3 regions of the Microbacterium sp. KRD172 genome follow, and region 3 is predicted to be linked to each of the others. Evidence: predicted binding sites of a transcription regulator. Region 3 holds the regulator's gene; each other region holds the start of a gene.
The links. Region 3 encodes LexA, which represses DNA repair genes until DNA is damaged. Its sites were predicted from a motif close to TCGAACANNTGTTCGA; they were not measured.
Positions count from the first base shown of each region.

Region 1: recA (recombinase RecA) is a predicted target of LexA. The motif match lies at 1,926-1,941, and genes of this name have one in related genera.
Region 2: J1M43_RS12385 (HNH endonuclease signature motif containing protein) is a predicted target of LexA. The motif match lies at 1,378-1,393, and genes of this name have one in related genera.

Region 1 is NZ_JABFAS010000002.1:1,946,734-1,950,008, forward strand. Features, by position in the region: gene J1M43_RS09805 (regulatory protein RecX) at 1-673, opposite strand, end outside; gene recA (recombinase RecA) at 673-1,728, opposite strand; gene J1M43_RS09815 (DUF3046 domain-containing protein) at 2,002-2,226, opposite strand; gene J1M43_RS09820 (helix-turn-helix domain-containing protein) at 2,253-2,561, opposite strand; gene J1M43_RS09825 (CinA family protein) at 2,718-3,200, opposite strand; gene pgsA (CDP-diacylglycerol--glycerol-3-phosphate 3-phosphatidyltransferase) at 3,197-3,275, opposite strand, start outside.
Region 2 is NZ_JABFAS010000002.1:2,491,587-2,494,861, reverse strand. Features, by position in the region: gene J1M43_RS12390 (TetR/AcrR family transcriptional regulator) at 1-23, opposite strand, end outside; gene J1M43_RS12385 (HNH endonuclease signature motif containing protein) at 71-1,324, opposite strand; gene sucC (ADP-forming succinate--CoA ligase subunit beta) at 1,510-2,676, shown strand; gene sucD (succinate--CoA ligase subunit alpha) at 2,723-3,275, shown strand, end outside.
Region 3 is NZ_JABFAS010000002.1:1,227,194-1,230,468, reverse strand. Features, by position in the region: gene J1M43_RS06275 (histidinol-phosphate transaminase) at 1-64, opposite strand, end outside; gene J1M43_RS06270 (LysM peptidoglycan-binding domain-containing protein) at 78-452, opposite strand; gene lexA (transcriptional repressor LexA) at 763-1,449, shown strand; gene J1M43_RS06260 (prolyl oligopeptidase family serine peptidase) at 1,513-3,275, shown strand, end outside.

The DNA of each region.
Region 1 (3,275 bases), 720 kb from region 3:
GCTTGCCCAGCGACGTCTCGGTCAGCGCCGTCCTCGCCGCGTTCATGGCGACGGAGCCGCCGTATCCGCGTCGCGCGAGCTGGCCCATGAGTCGCCGAAGCGCGGTCTCGAAGTCGAGCCGGGTCATCGAACGCGCCTTGGTCCTGGCGAACTCCAGCGCCCGTTCGGCATCGTCATCCGGCAGATCCCCGAGCGCGGTGTCGATGACGTCGCGCGGAATGCCACGCTGTGCCAAAGCCCTCGACAGTGCGACGCGCCCCTGTCCCTTGCGCTCGATGCCCGATATCACCAGCTGCTCAGCGAGGATCAGGTCGTCGAGGTAGCCACGCCTGCAGAAGTCGTCGACCGCGTCGTCGATCTGCGAGAGGTCCAGATCATGGCCGCGCAGCACCTGCCGTGCCTCGGAGATCGACAGAGAGCGCGCCCGCAGCTTGCGCAGCAGTGACTCCTCACCGGTTGCACGGATCTGATCCGGGTCGCGCTCTGGTGGCTGCTCCCCCGCGACCGCAACCTCTGAGCGGTGCAGAACTTCCGATCGCTCGTTCACGGCAGCCGCCTCGTGCGAGGGCCCGTGCGAGGGCTGGTGCGGCAGTGCAGACGCCGGCGCCACCTTGTCCCCGAAGAGTGGGATCACGGGAGCGAGGCGCGCCTCGCCCCCGTCACCGACAGTCATCAGGCCGGAATACGCTGCGTGAGCTCGGCCGCAGCTTCAGGAGCCTCGTCGGCGACCGCTCCGCCGATGCCGAGCTTCTGCTTGATCTTCGTCTCGATCTCCAGGGCGACGTCAGCGTTCTTGATGAGGAACGAACGTGCGTTCTCCTTGCCCTGACCCAGCTGATCGCCGTCGTAGGTGTACCACGAACCCGACTTCTTCACGAGCCCATGCTCCACACCGAAATCGATGAGGCTGCCTTCACGCGAGATGCCAGTGCCGTACAGGATGTCGAACTCCGCCTGCTTGAAGGGCGGTGCCATCTTGTTCTTCACGACCTTGACGCGGGTGCGGTTTCCCACCGCTTCGGTGCCATCCTTCATGGTCTCGATGCGACGGATGTCGAGGCGGACGGAAGCGTAGAACTTCAGCGCCTTACCACCGGCCGTCGTCTCGGGGGACCCGAAGAACACGCCGATCTTCTCGCGCAGCTGGTTGATGAAGATCATGGTGGTGTTGGTCTGACTCAGACCGCCCGTGAGCTTGCGGAGCGCCTGCGACATGAGTCGCGCCTGCAGACCCACGTGCGAGTCGCCCATCTCGCCCTCGATCTCGGCGCGCGGGACCAACGCAGCGACGGAGTCGATGACGATGAGGTCGATGGCACCGGAACGCACGAGCATGTCGGCGATCTCGAGTGCCTGCTCGCCTGTGTCCGGCTGAGACACAAGGAGTGCGTCGATGTCGACGCCGAGTTTCTTCGCGTACTCAGGGTCGAGCGCGTGCTCGGCGTCGATGAAGGCGGCGATGCCGCCGCCACGCTGGGCGTTGGCGATCGCGTGCAACGTCAACGTCGTCTTACCCGACGACTCAGGGCCGTAGATCTCGACGATTCGGCCGCGCGGCAGGCCGCCGACGCCAAGAGCGACGTCGAGGGCGATGGAGCCCGTCGGAATGACAGCAACAGGGGCGCGCTCATCGCTGCCCAGTCGCATGACCGAGCCCTTCCCGAACTGCCGGTCGATCTGGGCGAGGGCTGATTCCAGGGACTTCTCGCGGTCTGCGGGTGATGGCATGACGTGCTCCTATTTGTTCGCATGGTGCCGCCTGTAGGCTGTCGCGGCCACCCCGACTGGGGCGAACTCTCCGACAAGGCGTATGGCTTTTTCGGCCTGTCATCACCGTACGAGCGACCTCCGACATTGCATCGGCTGCCCCACGAATCGGGGATGACTTCACCTCGAAACCACTTGTGCAGAACGTTACGCGCACTTCGAACACATATTCGACGACACGCCGATCCGGCACAGAGCGGACGCGATCAGAGAATCGAGTGCAGCTCCGCGCCCTCAGTGCCTGCGCGGCTCGAGCCGTCCGACTCCGTAGCGACGCTCCGCCGGCACATCGGTCTCGGCGCAGAGGGCGAGCCAGATCTCACGCGGCGCGACGCCTGCATCCAGGGCCTCTGCTGCCGTCCGATTGCCGAGAGCATCCAGGACGAGATCCGTCGTCAGCATCGCGGCGCGCGCACCGAATTCGTCGTCGACCGCGCGAAGGAACTCACTGCGCCGCATTGAAGGTCTACCCGAGGAGCCGCAGGTCAGTGCAGTGAGAGTTCGGGTTCGATGGACGCGACCAGGTCGTCCGGAACGACATCAGGGAACACCTGGATGCCCTCGAGGACGGAGATGCGGTCGCCCACCTCACGCATGATGATCGAGATGGGCACGTCGAGCGCTTCGGCGACCGAAGCGAGGATCTCGCTCGAGGCCTCCTTCTGACCGCGCTCGACCTCGCTGAGATATCCGAGCGCCACGGAGGCCTTGCCCGCGACCTGCCGGAGCGTACGCCCCTTCTGCAGGCGGAAGTCCCTCAGCACATCGCCGATTTCCTGTCGTACAAGAATCATCGGAACCTCCTCTCGATTCCCCTCATCGGAGCGTGCTCCGAACGGATCGCCAGTCTAACCCGACTCTCTGAATAAAAAACTACCGTTTCACGCTGTGCTTTCGTTGTGAGCACATCTTCCATCGCCACACTTCTCACAACGATCATGGGCGGTGTGCTATTCCCCCATCTCTTCGAGCAGCTTCTCGATCGCCGCATCCACGGTCTGAGCTCTGATCGATGCGCGATCGCCATCGAGCCGCAGCGAGAACGCACGCACGCGCATGGGCGTGGCGATGCCGATGTGCACGGTTCCCACCGGTTGCCCGTCAGGCGAATCCGGACCGGCGATCCCCGTCGTGGACAGACCCACGTCCGCTGATCTGCCTGCGACGCTCACGGCATCGCGCACGCCACCGGCCATCTGCTCCGCGACGAGCGGATGAACCGGCCCGTGCTCCTCGAGCAGCGCGGCATCCACTCCGAGCAGCGAGGCCTTCACGGGCGTCGCGTATGCGACGACCCCTCCGAGCAGGGTCGCCGATGCACCGGGCACCGACACGATCTCGGCCGCCAGCGCCCCGCCGGTGAGCGATTCGGCGATTCCCAGTGTCCATCCGCGGGCGGTGAGCGCGGCCACCAGCTCCGCCGCCGCGGTCATGATCTGTCGGCGCGCGATCCGCGCACCTGTGAGAGCACGTAGTCGACTCCGCTGACGACGGTGAGCGCAAGTGTC
Region 2 (3,275 bases), 1.3 Mb from region 3:
CGCGGCTCTGCGGACTGATGCATAGCGAGAAGCCTAATGCTGGCGCGCACGTCGGGCTTGCGGGCGGGGTTCAGAACGGTGGTTCGGTGACGGGTGCGTGAGGTGTCGGCTTGCTTTCATGCCCGGTCGGTGTGATGACCTGAACCGAATTGTCCGGCCGACTGCGGTAGATCGCTCGCGTGAGATGTCGATGCACGTGGTCGCGGGGACACAGCGGCCGGAGCTCGTCGATGTCGGTCTTGCCGCCGCTCGCCCATGGGGTCTTGTGGTCGATGTCGGCGTCTTGGGCGAGGCGGTTGCAGCCGTCTCTGGCGCAGGTGCCGTGTTGGAGGATGAGCCATTCGCGCTGGGCTTGAGTGGCGCGGCGGGAGCGGCGGTCCATGTCCACCACGACGCTGCGGATGGGGTCGATGATCACCCGGCGAAACGCCTTCGCATCGAGGAACAGCTGCTTCGCGGTGAGCGGGTCGATCGGACCGTGACCGACGAGCTCGGCCGCAAGGAGTTCGATGGGGATGGTGACGAAGATCTTCGTCTTGACTGCCTTGTCGGTACCGACACCGCGCAACCACTCGGAGCACAGGTCGGCGCGGATCTGATCACGCGTACGGCACTCGTCCGGATGCTTCTGCAGATGCTTGGCCGCGGACGTCAGACGGCGTTTCGCGGCGATCGCCTCGATCGTCGGGATGTACGCCATGAACCAGCTCATGCCGTCCTCATCCTCCTGGACGACGACGCGGCGTTCCCGCACCTTCCGGCCGTGACGCTCGGCCGCGCCGACCGGGTCGAGCCGATCGACCAGAGTCCGCAACCGGCGAGCGAAGGCCGCCGGCGGACACGACAGCGCCCACTCCGACGCCGCCTCATCGATCAACCGCATCGCCTCACGTTCGAGATCGAGCTCTTCCTCCGATGCACCGAAATCGGCCCGCACCCGTGCCAGCGCGCCGACGGTGCGACCGACCAGATACATCGACACGAAGCCATCCCTGGCCTGCGCCCACAACAACGGAAGATGCGCCATCGCCTGCTCTGCCGTGAAAAGCACCCCACGCACGTACTCCTCCGAGCACCGCAACCGCAACGCGATATCGAACACCGCCGCACGCTCCGCCTGGCCCAGCGCATCCTTATCCGTCCCATGCACGTACACCTGGGGATTGCGGCGCGCCAGAGCGACAGCATCCGCAATCCTCGCCGACCGCCGCGCCTCATACCGATTCAGATCGACATCCGCACACTGCAGATCATCCAGCGCAGACTCCACGAAGAACGCGGCATCACGCGGCCGGTCATCCACATCGTCGAACCAAGGTTCCATGAATCCAGACTAGTTGAAAAATGCGACTAGCGCAATGGTTATGGATAGAAAAAACGAAGATATCTACGAATCCGAGTGGCGAGCGGGTGAGACGGAGCGCTCAGACGGAGGTAGTAGGCTTTAGGACTGGTCGATGTCTCGACATCGAGATACTTTCCGGACCGAGACCCAGTGAAGGAAGCACAGTGGATCTGTACGAGTACCAGGCACGAGACGTTTTCGAGAAGTACGGAGTGCCGGTCCTCGCCGGTATCGTCGCGGACACCCCCGAGGAGGTGAAAGCGGCAGCAGAGAAGCTCGGTGGAGTGGTCGTCGTCAAGGCGCAGGTCAAGACCGGTGGCCGCGGCAAGGCCGGTGGCGTGAAGGTCGCCAAGAACCCCGATGAGGCGTACGAAGCCGCGAAGGCGATCCTCGGCCTCGACATCAAGGGGCACATCGTCAAGCGCGTCATGGTCGCTGCCGGCGCCCGCATCGCCGAGGAGTACTACTTCTCGGTTCTGCTCGACCGCGCGAACCGCTCGTACCTCTCGCTGTGCAGCGTCGAGGGCGGCATGGAGATCGAGCAGCTCGCTGTCGAGAAGCCCGAGGCGCTCGCCCGCATCGAGGTCAACCCGCTGACCGGCATCGACAAGGACAAGGCTGTCGAGATCGCTCGCGCTGCGAACTTCCCCGAAGACCTCATCGAGAAGGTCTCCGACGTCTTCGTCAAGCTGTACGAGGTCTACAAGGGCGAGGACGCGACGCTCGTCGAGGTCAACCCGCTGGTCCGCACCGAAGACGGCGACATCGTCGCGCTCGACGGCAAGGTGACGCTGGACGAGAACGCCTCCGAGATCCGCCACCCCGAGCACGAGGCGCTCGAGGACAAGGACGCCGCCGACCCGCTAGAGGCCAAGGCCAAGGAGTCGGGTCTGAACTACGTGAAGCTCGACGGCGAGGTCGGCATCATCGGCAACGGCGCAGGCCTTGTCATGTCGACGCTCGACGTCGTCGCCTACGCCGGTGAGAACCACAACGGCGTGAAGCCCGCGAACTTCCTCGACATCGGCGGCGGAGCATCCGCAGCTGTCATGGCAGCGGGCCTCGACGTCATTCTCGGCGACCCGCAGGTGAAGAGCGTGTTCGTCAACGTCTTCGGCGGCATCACCGCGTGCGACGCCGTGGCCAACGGCATCAAGGGTGCACTCGAGACGCTCGGTGACACGGCATCCAAGCCGCTCGTCGTGCGCCTGGACGGCAACCGCGTCGAAGAGGGTCGTGCGATCCTCGCCGAATACGCCCACCCGCTCGTGACCCTCGCCGCCACCATGGACGAGGGCGCCGACAAGGCCGCCGAGCTGGCGAACGCCTGATCTTCGACAAGCTCAGATACCGGATTTAAGGAAAAGGATTAGAGAAATGTCGATCTTCCTGAACAAGGATTCCAAGGTCATCGTCCAGGGCATCACCGGCGGCGAAGGCACCAAGCACACCGCCCTCATGCTCAAGGCCGGCACCCAGGTCGTCGGCGGCGTCAACGCCCGCAAGGCCGGCACCGCCGTCTCGCACACCGACAAGGACGGCAATCCCGTCGAACTGCCCGTCTTCGCATCCGTCGCAGAGGCCATGAAGGAGACCGGCGCCGACGTGTCGATCGCCTTCGTCCCCGGTGCCTTCACGAAGGACGCCATGATCGAGGCCATCGACGCCGAGATCCCGCTGCTGGTCGTCATCACCGAGGGCGTTCCCGTCGGCGACTCGGCCGAGGCGTGGGCGTACGCGCAGAGCAAGGACAACAAGACCCGCATCATCGGGCCGAACTGCCCCGGCATCATCACCCCCGGTGAAGCGCTCGTCGGCATCACCCCGGCGAACATCACCGGCAAGGGCCCGATCGGCCTCGTCTCCAAGTCGGGCACTCTGACCTACCAGATGATGTTCGAGCTGCGCGACCTCGGCTTCTCGACGGCCA
Region 3 (3,275 bases):
GGGTGAGACCGCGAAGATCGTCGCGGAGGGGTAAGTCGCTGAGTGAAGCAGTCACCCTCCCCATGTTAACGGTGAGATCAGTCGGCGTACTCCGCGGGGATCGCGAGCTGCTGCCCGGCCTGCAGGGAGCCACCGTTCAGAGCATTGAGCTTCTGGATCTCACTGATGACCGTGCGAGGGTCTTCGGCGGGGGCGACATCTTCGGCGATCGCCCAGAGCGTGTCGCCGGGCATGACCGTCACGGTGTCGAAGCTGACCGGGGTGGACGAGTCACCCGATGCAAGTGCCGAGCCACCGCTGATGGCTGCGAAGCCGATGCCGACCGCGAGTGGGAGCGCCGCGAGAGCGACCAGCAGTCGACGCCCGCGCGTCGTCAGTCGCAGCCGCGTCGCGGCGCCGGTCGCGGTGCGCACGGGAACGACTGCGGGTGCGGTGATGCTGATGGTGCTCATGTGATCTCTCCTCTGCCTCTGGTTGCCTCTGGGCTTTGAGCCGTTTGGCGTAGCGTTCGCATTCGCCGCTCGGCCGGGAGCGGGGAATGCGAAGCTACGTACCGAATGTATATTCGAATTCGAACATCTGTCAAGACTTATTCGAAACCCGTCCTTCGAATCACCCGACACGCTCGAACAGATCTTCCGTTTCGAGGCGTTTCTCGGATACGGTTTCGATATCCACACCACATCACGGACCACAGACATTCGAAGACGAGGGTCCGTGCAGGCGAACATCGGCACCGTGAACGCGCACGAAGGAGCACCCATGAGCGACATCTCCGCACCCGGCCCTGAGGTTCCGCGCACCCGTCGGCGCAAGAACCTCAGCCCCAAGCAGCTGGCGATCCTCGAGGTCATCCAGACTTCGATCGCCAGGCACGGCTATCCGCCGAGCATGCGCGAGATCGGCGACGCCGTCGGGCTCAAGTCGCTCTCGAGCGTCACTCACCAGCTCGGTCAGCTCGAGCTGAGCGGCTACCTGCGCCGCGATCCGGGCAAGACGCGCGCGATGGAGGTGCTCATCGACCTGCCAGGCACGAGTAGTGAGAACCCGGCGGACTCCAGCACTCCCGTCGGCGACGCGGCGATGGTGCCGCTCGTCGGTCAGATCGCCGCCGGCGTGCCGATCACTGCCGAGCAGCAGGTCGAGGAGATCTTCCCGCTTCCCCGCCAGCTCGTGGGCAAGGGCGACCTGTTCATGCTCAAGGTGTCAGGCGAGTCCATGATCGACGCCGCCATCTGCGACGGCGACTGGGTCGTCGTGCGCACGCAGAACACCGCGGAGAACGGCGAGATCGTCGCGGCCATGCTCGACGGCGAGGCGACGGTGAAGACGTTCCGCCAGCGCGACGGACACACGTGGCTCCTCCCCCGCAACTCGTCCTTCGAGCCCATCCTCGGTGACGACGCAGTAGTGCTCGGCAAGATCGTCGCGGTGCTCCGCGCGGTCTGACAGACAGCAAGCGCTGCCGGCTCCGAACGACGACGGTCGATCGGAGCCGCATAGGCTCGAAGCATGCAGCCGTACGGAACCTGGACCTCTCCCTTCCACGCCGCCGATATCGCATCATCAGCGCCGCGAATCGATGGCGCCCGCTTCGTGGGCGACGAAATCTGGTGGGGCGAATCGGTGCCGGCCGAGGGCGGCCGTGTCTCGGTGCGCAGCTCGACCGGGAAGGTGGTCCTCCCCGCGCCGTGGAGCGCCCGATCGCGGGTGCACGAGTACGGCGGCGGAGCGTGGACAGCGGACGCAGGCGGCACCCTGTACTTCGTCGATGCCGGCGATCAACGGGTGTATCGGATGCTGCCAGGCGAGGAGCCCGAACCGTTGACGCCCGCCGGACCGAACCACGGCGGGCTCCGCCTACAGGACGGGCGCCTGCTGGCCGTGCGCGAAAATCTCTCGGTGGAGCCGCACCGGCGGGCGATCGTCGAGGTCCCGACCGACGCATCCGCCACCTCGGACGAGGCCGCGATCCGTGTGCATATCCAGGGCAGCGCCTTCTTCGCACACCCCGCGCTCTCCCCCGACGGGACCCGCATCGCGTGGGTCGAGTGGAGCGGTCGACGGATGCCGTGGCAGGAGGCCAGGCTGTGCGTCACGGAGGTCGGCGACGATGTCTTCGCCGACACACCCGCACGCGCGGCGCTGCAGCCGGAGTGGATCAGCGACACAGAACTCGTATACGCGGACGACCCCACCGGGCGCTGGAATCTCTATCGCCGGGAGATGCACGGCCTCGACGCGGGCGCACCGGAGCCGATCGCCCCGGCCGACGCCGACACCGGCTACGGACTCTGGGTGCTCGGAAACCGCTGGTATCAGCCGCTCGCAGACGGCCGTATCGTCATCGTGCGCACGAACGGTGCGGACGAGGTCGCGCTGATCGAACGCGACGGTTCCGAGAGGCGCCTCGATGTTCCCGCCACCGCGCACGTGAGCATCGACGACGTGTCAGGCACTCGCGTGCTGCTCTCCGGCGGCGGGGCACGCGTGAGCGCAGGCCTCTGGTGCGTGGACGTGGATTCCGGCGAGGTCGAACGCGTACGCGGCGGCCTGCCAGTGGACGAGCGCTGGATGCCGCCGGCCACCCGCATCACCCTCGACGGCGCGAACGGCCCGGTGCATGCCTTCGCTTACGCACCGGCGAACCCCGATGCCACGACGCCCGAGGGCGAACTCCCGCCGTACATCGTCTTCGTGCACGGAGGACCGACCGCGCACGTCGCGGGAGCGGCATCCGCAGCCATCGCGTTCTACACGAGCCGCGGCATCGGCGTGCTCGACGTCAACTACGGCGGCTCGACCGGATACGGCCGCGCCTATCGTGAGCGTCTCGACGGCCAGTGGGGCATCGCAGAGGTCGATGATGTGCTCGCCGCGGCGCGCGGACTCGCGGACTCAGGGCGTGCGGACCCGAAGCGCATCGCGATCCGGGGCGGCTCGGCAGGTGGATGGACCGTGCTCGCCGCACTCGTACGCGGCGGCGTGTTCGCCGCAGGCATCAGCCGCTACGGCGTCACCGATCTGCGCGCTCTCGCCCAGGACACGCACGACTTCGAGAAGTACTACCTCGACGGACTCGTCGGCCCGCTGCCCGCGGCCGAGCATATCTACATCGATCGCTCTCCGCTCACGCACGCGGAACAGATCGATGTGCCTGTTCTGCTGCTGCAGGGCGAAGACGACCGTGTCGTGCCGCTGGCGCAGTCGGAGTCGATCCGCGATGCTCTGGCCGCACGCGGCATCCCGCACGAATTCGTCGTGTATCCGGGCGA